One region of the Paenibacillus sp. V4I9 genome, then DNA from elsewhere that is predicted to be linked to it. Evidence: riboswitches for the same ligand, from Rfam matches in the RefSeq annotation. Region 1 holds a riboswitch; each other region holds the start of a gene.
The links. A riboswitch is a leader RNA that binds a small molecule or an ion and turns the genes downstream of it on or off. The one in region 1 is predicted to bind cyclic di-GMP.

Region 1 (3,125 bases):
GATTCTCCAAACCGTGTTGAAACCGTATGAACTTCATACGTATAATCACCAGGCTCCATGTTGCTATAAGATACCTTTGTTGTCGCTACTGTACTTTTCAATACTTTTTGACCGTTAACAATTTGATACACTTTATAGCTGTTACCGTTTGCTGCTGCGTCCCAGTTTAATGAAAACGCCGTAGCCGATGTTACACTCTGCACCAAATTAGATGGCGGCAGCATTGTTGGAAGTACGATAGAGAAAGTTGCCTGGGCACTTTCAGCCGATTCTCCATATCGTGTGGAATTGGAGTGAATTTCATATGTGTAATTCCCTGATGCCAGATTCGTATAGGTCACGGTCGTTCCGGCTACTGTACTTTTAAGTACCTTCGAACCATCTACGATTTGATACACTTTATAAGCCGTAGCATTGGGTGCAACCGTCCAGGTCAGTACAACATCATTTACATTCTGGAATTTGTATGCGAAATTACCAGGAGCAGCCATAACTACTTCCCCTACCGTTAAGGCAACTTGGGTTCCTTCGGCAGACTCACCAAAACGGGTACTAACAGAATGAACTTCGTATAAATAATCACCCGCAGGCAGGTTGACGTAGGTAACTGTCGTGCCTGTTACCGTGCTTTTCAGTACTTTTTCATCACCGATAACTTGATAGATTTTGTAGGAGGTAGCATTCGGTGCAACCGTCCAAGTCAGCACGATATCGGTTAGGTTTTGTAATTTGGAAGCTAACGTTGCCGGAGGCGTCATCGTGACCGATCCTACAGTCAAGGAAACGGTGCTACCGTCTGTTGACTCGCCGAACAAGTTGCTTAGCGAATGGACCTCATATACATAATCGCCGGTCAGCATATTCGTAAATGTAACCGTCGTACCGGTTACTGTGTTTTTCAACACTTTTTCTCCATCGATTACTTGATAAACTTTATAAGAGGTTGCGTTGGTCGCAGCACTCCAAGTAAGTACCACGTCGTTCACATTTTGAAGTTTAAAAGTCAGGTTGCTTGGCGGCACCATCGTTCCTACGGTTAATGAAATCGTGCTGCCCTCGACAGACTCTCCGAAACGGTCACTGAAAGAGTGAACCATGTATGTATAATTTCCAGCGGGCAAATTCATGTAGGATACGGTTTTTCCCGTTATTTTACTGCTTTTTAATACTTTTTGATTATCAATAATTTGATAGACGTTATAGCCGGTTGCATAAGCAGCAGTATTCCACTTTAGTGTAACGTCATCGGTAGCCACCGTATACGTTAAACCGCTAGGAGCCGTCATCGTCAGATTTCCTATAGCAGCTTCTACTGCTGTTGAGTTTGGAGATTCGCCATACAAAGGATGGCTAGCTGTTACTGTATATGTATATATTCCCTCTGCGGCGTTGTTGACGGTAAAAGTTCTCGCTGTCCCCGAATAGACTAACTTTCTTCCGCCTTCTTGATTTACATACAAATTATATGTTTGTACATTAGGAGCAGTTCCCCAGTTCAAAACGATATTGTTACCATTTTGTATGGTGTACGTTAATGTAGCCGGGGCAATCATATCAGGATAAGTGATATTGATATTCACCGGAGCACATGGGCCCGATTCGCCACCTGAACTTAAAGTAGACACTACATAACTGTATGAGCCCTCTGTCAGGTCATTTATGGTAAAAGAAGCTGTTGTCGTTGTCCCGACATTAATAAGCTGCCCATAGGTGATGCTGTATACAGTGTATCCTGTAGCTCCATACACCGGGCTCCACGTTAATTTCACATCATCAGGCGTTAGAAGTTGAGTAGCAAGATTGCTTGGAGGTAAGATGGTTCCGTTGTCTGTTGCTCCCCACGCATGTAAGGCTGGAAAGATTAATTGAACAAATAAAAGCAGTGTGAGAACCATAGACATTTGTCTTGATTTCTTCATTGACATCTGACTCCCTTCCCTTCTTATAATAAGGATTGATAGATCTCAAAAAAAGAAAAGAACCTTAAACAAGGTTCATAGAAAAACACTATGATTCCCTGTGGTAACCGGCTACCATGCACGTTTTTTAATACGCGTTTCAGGCCCTTGGCTTTGCGTCTCACAGTTTCCTGTAATTTGCCCTTTTCACTTGAGATTTCGATACTTCTATCTCTGCCATAATACTATATTCCTAGTAATTTGAATAGGTAAATTTAACTATAAGATTCATGATCCGCATATATTCTAGTACTTTTGATCTTCTTTATTAGTTAAAATTCAATGATTTTCCTATATTTATGAAACTAACATTGTAAATTCGACAATATTTGAATTGATACCCCTTACATATAATGTTGTATACAAGATAAACATTGAACTATTTAGAGTCTTTCAAACAAAAAATAGACCATGCTTCTACAAACGTAGATAGCATGGTCTATTTTAAGTACCCTCAGACTTCCAGAGTGTTTCACAAAATTAATTCTGTCCTTCCGCTATACCTTAGTTAGCAATTTTGCTCCATACAGGGTACTCTTCCAAGTACCCATATTCGTTCAATTCCTTAAGAGCCTTGCGTATGCTATGTTCATCCTCGCCCGATTCACTGGATAGTTCCACTAGATCGTCTAGGTTGATGTTCGGGTTCTCTTTGCAAAACGTAAGCAAGCCCTTAGCAGCCCAGGAAAGCCGATCGTCTTGGAAATCTCCAACCATACGGCGGAATATTTTGTGCGAGACAATTCTCAGCTCTACGAGTTGCTGCAAAGCTTTAGTCGCCTGCTTGAGATTCATGCGACCGAGCTTAGCAATATCAGATAATCCTGGAATGTTCGATTCCGAAGAAAAACATTTCAAGACGATAAAGGTCATTTGTGTATAAATATCCATGCCGGGATGGTGAAAAACTTCATCTGAAAGATTAAAATGACGCGCTGCGTCCTTAGCTTGTCCGTTGTCCATCTGATGTCCTCCTTTTCATTACCATGGAGTTCACCTACTCATTATTGTTGCCATGATCCGAGGGCTGTACTAGCTTTCCCGAATTGTGCCGAGATTGCCGGAATATTTGCGCCAAACTGAATTTTTTCTGATCATTGGCATCCGGGATCTCCTTCTTTGGCTGGTTGAAATCATCATTCGCTTCATGAGCAGGTTCAATAGGCT
Region 2 (3,125 bases), 620 kb from region 1:
TAGAACCATTTTTCCTGAGAAACATCTTTGAAGGTTTGGTCATCCTTATGGGGATACCCTAACGCCTTGTTGACAAGCGATATGAATTCCGCCCTGGTAATGACTTTATCAGGTTGAAAGGTTTGATCGGCATAGCCCGAAATCAATCCATTACCGATCCATTCGTTTATGGCATCCTCTGCCCAATACCCGTTTATGTCACGTAAAGATGGTTGATTTTCTGCTTGCACTAAACCTGAAAAAGATACGATTTGAACGGTCAAAAACATAACGATAAATACAATTTTCCCTAATAACCTCGCCAACATATAATCTTCCTCTCTTTTACTTTGATATAAAGGCAATAAAAAAGCCACTCCAAAAGGAATGTAGGCAGCCCGGCTGTCGTACAAGGAAGTGCCCTTGCTTAGACCCGTGGCTTTGCGTCTCCGCCTTTCGGACGGATTTGCCGTTTCTTATTCTATGGAATGACTCTAGGACCTATCGAATAGTTCTAATTGCCTAGCAACAATTATATACTTAATTAATCTAATAGAAAAGAAATATCTTCCATTTTCGACAAATTATTTTTAAATTCTTCTTTGAAATACTTACGACTGAATCCCAATTCAGCGCTTGCCTCTGCTCCTCATCGTGTTATTTTCTCTAATAAAAGGGTCGTCACACAAGCAGAAAGACGATTTCCAAGCACTTATTTAGCATCTCATTCTCCCGTTTCAGCTGTTGAATGTATCGATTTTGATCAAAGTACTCCTGTCGTCTCCCCGCTGGTCTAGCAGTCCGAATTCACTTTTACCAAGGGATTTTTCCAAGCGAAGTATGTCGTATATTGTAGAATTAACGCAAATGCCTTATAGTGGTTAAAAATACCATAAATGCTTAAGCCAATATAATACGATTAAAGGCACATTCGCGCGAAAGCCGGAGTCGCAAAGCCACGGGTCTACGTCCCCTTCGGGATATGATAGCCGGGCCGCTCTATAGATTGGCTTTTTTGCATGCATGAAATTTATTGAGATTTTAATAAAAGGGGTGTATTTCAACATGAAGTTTAAAAAGATTGCGTTAGGGGCAGTTGCGCTCATGCTTGCGCTTGGCTCGTTGTCCTTCTTGCCGGAAGCGCATATAAGCGCTGCTACATTCGTCAAAGAGGATAACTTAATGGACTATACGGTACCTAGGTTCCCGATCATTACCGATTCCAAGATGGTTTGGATGGGAGATGACGAGAACAAATTCTATCAAGTGTTCTCCCGGGATTTGTCTAGTGGCGAATTAAAACAGCTAACCGAAACCCAGACCTACAAAGATAAATTATCGGCAGCGAATAATTATGCTATTTATCGGGATAGTCAAAAATTTATCATGATGGTTAATCTTCAAACCGGCGAATCTATCCAAACAGATGTCAAGCCGGGCTATTATGAAGATCTTCAAACGGACGGCGAATACATAGTCTACAAAGATGTATCTACAAGCACTCTTAATGTGTACAATATGACAACAAAGGAAACAAATATCATTGGAAAAGGACAAGACGCTACTTTGGCGAACAGCCAAGTCGCCTATTATGGTATTACGGAGAATAGGCTTAAGCTTTACGACATTGCAAGCAATACTTCACGAGTTCTGTGGGATAAAAAGGATGGCAGTTTATATAACAGTCATCCAGTCGCATTCAACGGAAAATACATCGTATGGATACAACAGCCATACAATCAACTAAAATATCAATTAAGAATGATCGACGTTACGCAACCGGATTCACTACCTAGTGTACTTAGCCTATTTGACAAGGTAGCTATCCCTGTCGTTACTTTCGTAAGTAAGGAAATTGCGGCATGGACCATTGAGAAAGATGGACATGAAGTGGTGATGGCAGCAAACTTGCAAAACAAGCAAGCTGATGCAGCAGCCGATCAAGGGGAGAAACTATTGGGTGTTACCGGAAGCACAATTATTTTGAAGAACGTCGATAACAATCTGATTCTTCGAACCCTTCAATCTACAGGTGAAGGTAACGCTATTCAGGATACACTTGTTTCAGCTATCCCTTATGCAGCTAACATACCTGAACAAGTGACAGGCTTCTTCGGAGGAAACAGTCCGAGCAGCGTGCACGAGTTGGCAACTTCCGATCGCGCGGTTATTTTGTCCTCTCCGTTCGAGAATCCGTTTTCCTATAAGGGGAGCGATTATACAAGCATTTGGTATAGAGACGATTCGAAACTTGAACTGACCAAAGCTCTTCATCCGGATCAGAAAATGGTGAGCCTCCCATGGTCGGTCGACGTACGAGAAGCATTCGATTACCATGTCCTAAAAATGGTCTATATGCCATCTCGTGTCCCTTCCGGTCAGCTTAGCAAGCTGGGGATTTATAAACTCGTTGAGGGCGAATGGATCTATGCAGGGGGGATTATCGAGGAAAAAAATCAACTTCTACGTACCCACATTCATAGCGGTGGGGTTTACGCAGTGCTTTATCAAGATATGAATGCAGCGTCCCTCCGGGACTATTGGATACGGAAAACCATTACGCAAGTGAACGCAGACAAACCTATCCGTGTCTTTCTTGACGGAGAGGAAGTAATCTTCCATGAACAGCCTCAACTTAAGGACAGCTCTACAACGGTTGAGTTTCGACCTATTTTCGAAAAGCTGGGTTTGCAAGTTAATTGGAACGAAGCATCCCAAACGGTTACAGGCAGCAAAGAGGGATCGTCGATTAGTCTCACATTAGGAAAGTCGCAAGCAACCGTTAATGAAGAGACATCCGAACTACCAACAGCCCCTTACCTTCAAAAAGGGTATACGTTCGTCCCTCTTAGATTGGTTGGTGAAGCTTCCGGCCGAAAAGTGGTATGGGATGCGAACCTCAAAGCCGTGTATCTCTATGACCCTGCAACGGAAGGCAAGCTGTACAACAAAGCGGGCAACTTGCTTTATGAAGGTCAGCTTAAAGACGGACAAATGCACGGAAAAGGGAAGCTCTTTCATGAAGATGGCACTGTCTGGTACGATGCCACGTTCGTTAATGATAATGTAGTGGGCTGGGGAACCATTTATTTTAATGGAGAAATTTTTGGTAGAGACCGAACTGGTGACGTTCTGATTGGACAATT
Region 3 (3,125 bases), 190 kb from region 1:
TGTTGGTGCAGTAGATGTTTCAGTAGCGGATTTGAACAATAACTTATTCACGCTGACAGGTGCCTATACCTATACCGCTGTTCAGTATCCGATACCAACCATTACGTCGATTGTGCCAAATACCGGACTTGTTGCAGGTGGTGAAACCATCTATGTAAACGGCACGAATTTTGTAAATGGCATCTCACAAGTAACAATTGGCGGAAAACCTGCTTCTACAACCTACATGAGCAAAACAAGCTTGAGAGTAATAGTTCCGGCTGGAGATGTACCTGGAAAAGTGGATGTGAAAGTGACTAACGATACGAATGAAGCTGTTCTTACCCAAGGCTACGAGTATACGCTCCCGGCTATTAAACCAGTAACCTTAACGTCTGTTTCTCCTAATCAAGGGAAAGTTACGGGTGGAGATATCGTGTATATCTACGGTTCGAACTTCATTTCCGGTGCAACTGTAACATTTGGTTCAAACATTGCTAGCAGTACCTATGTAAATGCTACGACAATTAAAGCTACAGCACCAGCTGCTGCAGCAGCTGGAAAAGTTGACGTAACCGTAACGAACCCGGATGGTGGTACCGCTACCCTACCGCAAGGTTACCAGTACACGATCGTTACACCGACAATTACAAGCTTGTCACCAAACCATGGTAACAAAGCAGGTGGAGATGTTATCTACGTTAACGGCACAAACTTTGATAGTGGAGCGAACGTAACGATAAACGGTGTGAACGCGTCTGTAACTTTTATGAATAGTACAAGTTTGAAAGTGACAGTACCAAGCAGCCCGACAATAGGAGTCGTACCATTTAATGTCACGTTATCGAACGGACAGTCAGCATCGACAACCTTTACTTATGATAATGGACCGGTCCTTCCGGCGCCAAAGATCACAAGTATGTCGCTGACTACTGGTTCTGTCGGTTCTCTTGTCTATGTTAATGGTTTAAACTTTGCTAGTACGTCGAAAGTGTATTTTGGTGGAGTTCAAGCTACAAGCGTATATATGAACTCGAAGAGTTTAAAGGTTAATGTACCAAGCGGTTCCGGTGTCGTTAACGTCACTGTCGTCAACGCTGATGGACAAACAAGTAATGCTGTCTCATTTACAATTAATTAAATATATTTGGCAAACCTATAGAAATGTAGGGACGCAAAGCCATGGGTCTTCAATAGGACTAAGAATGTAGGGACGCAAAGCCATGGGTCTTCAATAGGACTAAGATACTATTAAGATTGCCAGGTTGTGAAGTGTTAGAAAACACAACAGCATCCTGCTGTTGTGTTTTCTTTTTTAATTAAATGAGAGGAGAGAAGTAACATGATCAAATTTAAAAGATTACTAGGAGCTTTTTTAGTAGTATGTTTAGCAGTAATGCCCCTCAACACGGTTTTAGCAGACGAGGTGCAGGCAGGTGAAGCGAAGAACATTTTTGATTATGCCCTTTTTGCAGGAGATCCGAATCAAACATTCTCTTTAACAGGCTCAGGTAATAGTATCAATGGTAAAGCTCACATTAACGGGAACGTCGTGGTTGCCGGAAGCAAGAATAGCATTGATGTATTGGAATATGTAAATTCATTTAAGTCATCTGGTAGCAATAATACATTTAACTCGAAAGTCAAGTCTGCACCTATGGGGATGTTTCAGTTAAATGCCGATGAATACAAGCAAAAAGCAACAAAAGTGTATAGTGGAAAAACAAACTTTTCTGGAAGCAGTACAAAAATAAATGGAGTAATTTTTGTGGACGGTGACGTCACAATATCCGGAAGTCGGATCAGTGGAATCGGGACTGTTTTCGCTACCGGAAGCATTAAAATCAGCGGGTCAGGATTAAAGTATGATTCAAGCAATGACTCCGTTGCCTTCTACTCGTTAAAGGATATTGAAGTTTCGGGAAGCAATAGTGAGTATAATGGAATTTTCTATGCACCTTACGGCTCAATGAAAATAACCGGAAGTAAAAGTACTTTCTTCGGGTCATTGGTAGCCAAAGAATTCCATATTTCTGGTTCCAACTTAACTGTGAACTGTCCGAACCCGAAACCAACACCAGAACCGACACCAGCGCCAACGCCAGAACCGACACCAGCGCCGACACCGGCACCAACACCGGCGCCAACGCCAGAACCGACACCAGCGCCAACACCAGCGCCAACACCGGCGCCAACGCCAGAACCGACACCAGCGCCAACGCCAGAACCGGCACCAACGCCAGAACCGACACCAGCGCCAACACCGGCACCAACGCCAGAACCGACACCAGCGCCAACGCCAGAACCGGCACCAACGCCAGAACCGACACCAGCGCCAACACCGGCACCAACGCCAGAACCGACACCAGCACCAACACCGGTACCAACACCGGTACCAACGCCAGAACCGACACCAGCGCCAACACCGGCGCCAACGCCAGAACCGACACCAGCGCCAACACCGGCGCCAACACCAGAACCGACACCGGTACCAACACCGGCACCAACACCGATTCAAGCACTAACGATAACCGCAGTGGCTCCTAATTCGGGATATGTAACGGGTGGAGATATTGTATATGTAAACGGCACGGGATTTGTATCTACGTCGCAAGTATTGATCGGAGGCAAGAATGCTCCGATTGTGAGCTACATATCTTCCGTAGAAATGACAGTACAGGTGCCTGCAGGTGATGCGATCGGCAGCGTCGATGTAACCGTCGTAAACCCAGATGGACAACAAGTTACATTGACCGGAGGATATACATTTATTGAGCCTCAGACATTGGATCCGGAAATAACTTCGTTAACCCCGGACACAGGTGTTATCACAGGCGGAAACCAGGTCTATGTCAACGGGAAAAATTTTAAAACTGGTATGACAATATTTGTAGACGGAAAACAAGCTCCTACTACATATGTATCTGTAACGAAATTTTTGGTCACTATTCCAGCTGGTGACAGCGTGGGTACTGTAGATGTTGCAGTAGCGGATTTGAACAATAACTTCTTCACGCTGGCAGGTGCTTATACCTATACCGCTGTTCAGTATCCGATACCAACCATTACGTCAATTGTGCCAAATACCGGACTTGTTGCAGGTGGTGAAACCATCTATGTAAACGGCACGAATTTTGTAAATGGCA
Region 4 (3,125 bases), 2.7 Mb from region 1:
CGAAATATTTTCAATATTTGTGGTCAATCTTAGTACGAATTGATCCTCAAGCTTCGTTGTTAAACTTTTACTGGCCAAATAGGAAGAGACGGAGAAAGCTGCGCATACGAATACCAACAGCAGCAAGATACTGCTCGTCATCTTCACCGCGATTTGTCCTTTGAACCAGTTTATTATTTTATTTGGAGCATGCTTTGCCACTTTTCAATTACCTCCTGCTTAATATCGATGTTTCGGAATATTTCTCGTAAACTTGCGCTACAGTTTCTTTCAAATATTGAATAATTTCATGTACGTGTTTTGTCTCCGTATAAGGGGAGATGACAAAAATCTTTGTCGCGTATAATGCGATAGAACTATCATCTTTCGTTTGAACAAGCAGATGCTTTTTGGTATCGCCAAAAAATATACGGTCGCGATGATTCCCAAGCATTTCGAATAAACGCTCGTTAAATTTATTATTCCGTTCAATTTCCTTAAGCGTGCACTTGCCCGAAACTTCTTCCTGAAATTGAGGACTGCCTTCCGGATATATACGAAATAATGTAATGATGCCGGGGTTGTCGTTATTAACGATTTCAGCTTGAGGGATTTCTTGACGCAGCGCTTCCCGGAAAGCGAGATTAACCTCAACGAACTGAGCTAGCAATTGCTGATACCCTTGAATACCGAATGCAAGCAAAGCGCTGTATATACTGATGGAGCTAGCCATGCGCGAGCACTCCAACGTATATCCGGAATGATACTGACCGTATCCCCGATGTCCGACATAGGGGGTTTCATCCGGATGCAGATCCATGAGCCTTAAATCGGCGGCATCCTTGACCAGGAATAGACTTGTCAGGTAAGGGGTTTGCCCTAGCTTTTGAAAATCGAAGCAGAGCGAGTCGGCCAAATGCAAGTGCTTCATCTTGCTTTGAATAGAAATTAAAGCCTGAGCGACATCTTTCTTTAATTCAAGTGGATTGGCGGCGAAATCATAGTCATTAAAGAAAGCAAAGAATGCACCTAAAGCAGAGTCTGCATGAATATGAGGTCTGCGCAACCCATGACGAACGGCTGACTTGTCAGACACAGCATAAATTTGTTCCAAATCGTCAATCCCCATGGCATCCGTCGTTCCTGTCGTAGCTACAATGTACATCGGGATTCCGCCTCTTGCGATCACTTCTTCCATTTTATGTTGCAAATCTTCCACATCCATGGAGCTGTCAGTGTTCGTGCGAACTCGGATCAATCTATCGCTCCCTATGCCTGATGCCTCCATAGATTTAAACAAGCTGTAGTGAGCGGCTTCGGAACAAAAAGCATACAAGTTGTCGGGAACACCTTTTTGCAATGCATCCGGAACGAATTTGGCGATCGCTATCCGGAGTCCTGAGAATACAGCTCCTTGCCCGCCCCATGTCGTATACCCGCCGCTTTTCAACGCATCATAGCCTATTAATTTGGACATCATGCTGATGACCCTTATTTCCGTTTCAGCTCCGGCTGGGCCGTATACATCCCATAAATTGTTGCCGTTAACCAAAAACGCCGCGATCATGCCCATAATTCCCGGGATACTGGCCATCGGCAAAATATTCGTTAAAAAATATTTCGTATGATATGGATGATCATGCAGCAATTTCAATAACTCTGTATTAACTTCCTCTAAGGGGACGCTGCCATTAGGAATGGAGCTATTTCGAATAAGATTGTTATAAAAGGTCCCTGTTCGGTTTTTCTCGCCCTTGAGATTGACGCCGTCCGGGTTTTTGAGATCATCCACTCCCGTTACTAATTGTTCAATGAGCCGCAAAACGATTTGACGCGTTTGTTGGTTTCCATCCTCACTGGGGAATAGTTGCTGTACATTCGTTAGTCTTTTCTCTCTCATTAATTTCTCTCCTATCGATAGAATTGCTTGAAGAAAATGTTCACAAAAAAAAGGAGAAACATAGGCATAAATGCCCCTATTCCTCCAATTGCTACAATGCAACTGGCTGACATATCCTTGTTGGATGTAGTCCCTCTAGCTTTGCGTCCCTATTTTTCAATAGGTTTGCCATTATAAAGTTGTAGGTGAAAATTCCCATCTTCGACAATAACCGACAACAAAACTTTACAATTTTATACATTAGTATAGTATAGTAATATAAATAAAACAACACAATTTTCCATTATTGTTTGTTAAGTTATTATAATGTAACTAAATTGCTTTTTTAACATTTTCCCTGACCCCTTGATAAAATAGGTTCATTTGTCTCTTTTCGAGACAGTTTATACCAATCAATTTAAGCAATAAACGATAGAATCTTGCGGATCCTTCTAGGACTTTTATCACGTATAAAAAAAGCTTCGTCACGACTTCCTAACAAGGAGTCCGACAAAGCTTATTTTCACACCCTCAGTTGCGGTGCATTCAGGCTACGAAATGGTTTGTGCAGGATCCATATTCCCCTGTGAATGCAGATATAATTGCTCGTAATAGCCACGGAGAGCAAGTAATTGCGCGTGGTTCCCTTCTTCAACAATTTTACCCTGACTCATCACAATGATGCGGTTGGCATGCATAATGGTCGAGATGCGATGCGCAATGACAAGTGTCGTTCTTCCCTCGGCTACGACCTGCAGCGCGGATTGAATCAACTGCTCCGTTTGGGAATCCAAATTCGCTGTAGCTTCATCTAGAATCAGTACTTTCGGCTGGAATACGATAATTCGCGCGAACGAGATCAGCTGTCTCTCTCCTGCGGAAAGCCCGCTTCCTCTCTCGGATATGCGTGTCTCATAACCATCCTTCATTCGTGAAATGAGAATGTCTGCCCCAACCATCCTGCATGCCTCAATAACTTCCTCACGTGTAATGGTTTCATCGAACATCCGGACATTGTCTAGAATACTGCCTGCATATAAATACGGTTCCTGCTGTACAAGTCCAACCATACGATGTATTACGGCCTGCGGGATATCTCGAAGATCCGTGCCATCAATGCGGATACTTCCCTCCTGCACATCATAAAAGCGGCAAAGCAGACTAATCAGCGAGCTTTTACCTGCGCCCGTCGTCCCAACAATACCGATCATTTCGCCGGGTTCAATATGAAGCTCTAGATCCTCAATAACAGCTGTATCCTTCAAAT

Region 2: another riboswitch for cyclic di-GMP. It lies ahead of QFZ81_RS36785 (stalk domain-containing protein); the one in region 1 lies ahead of QFZ81_RS33850 (OmpL47-type beta-barrel domain-containing protein).
Region 3: another riboswitch for cyclic di-GMP. It lies ahead of QFZ81_RS34795 (IPT/TIG domain-containing protein); the one in region 1 lies ahead of QFZ81_RS33850 (OmpL47-type beta-barrel domain-containing protein).
Region 4: another riboswitch for cyclic di-GMP. It lies ahead of QFZ81_RS21870 (pyridoxal phosphate-dependent decarboxylase family protein); the one in region 1 lies ahead of QFZ81_RS33850 (OmpL47-type beta-barrel domain-containing protein).

The regions. Positions count from the first base shown of each region.
Region 1 covers NZ_JAUSZE010000001.1:7,358,742-7,361,866, forward strand. The annotation lists gene QFZ81_RS33850 (OmpL47-type beta-barrel domain-containing protein) at 1-1,919, opposite strand, end outside; cyclic di-GMP riboswitch class I at 2,019-2,111, opposite strand; gene QFZ81_RS33855 (hypothetical protein) at 2,463-2,921, opposite strand; gene QFZ81_RS33860 (hypothetical protein) at 2,956-3,125, opposite strand, start outside.
Region 2 covers NZ_JAUSZE010000001.1:7,977,667-7,980,791, reverse strand. The annotation lists gene QFZ81_RS36790 (S-layer homology domain-containing protein) at 1-308, opposite strand, end outside; cyclic di-GMP riboswitch class I at 369-460, opposite strand; cyclic di-GMP riboswitch class I at 894-981, shown strand; gene QFZ81_RS36785 (stalk domain-containing protein) at 1,045-3,125, shown strand, end outside.
Region 3 covers NZ_JAUSZE010000001.1:7,549,564-7,552,688, forward strand. The annotation lists gene QFZ81_RS34790 (IPT/TIG domain-containing protein) at 1-1,120, shown strand, start outside; cyclic di-GMP riboswitch class I at 1,119-1,252, shown strand; gene QFZ81_RS34795 (IPT/TIG domain-containing protein) at 1,322-3,125, shown strand, end outside.
Region 4 covers NZ_JAUSZE010000001.1:4,630,036-4,633,160, forward strand. The annotation lists gene QFZ81_RS21865 (methyl-accepting chemotaxis protein) at 1-201, opposite strand, end outside; gene QFZ81_RS21870 (pyridoxal phosphate-dependent decarboxylase family protein) at 209-1,879, opposite strand; cyclic di-GMP riboswitch class I at 1,974-2,059, opposite strand; gene QFZ81_RS21875 (ABC transporter ATP-binding protein) at 2,410-3,125, opposite strand, start outside.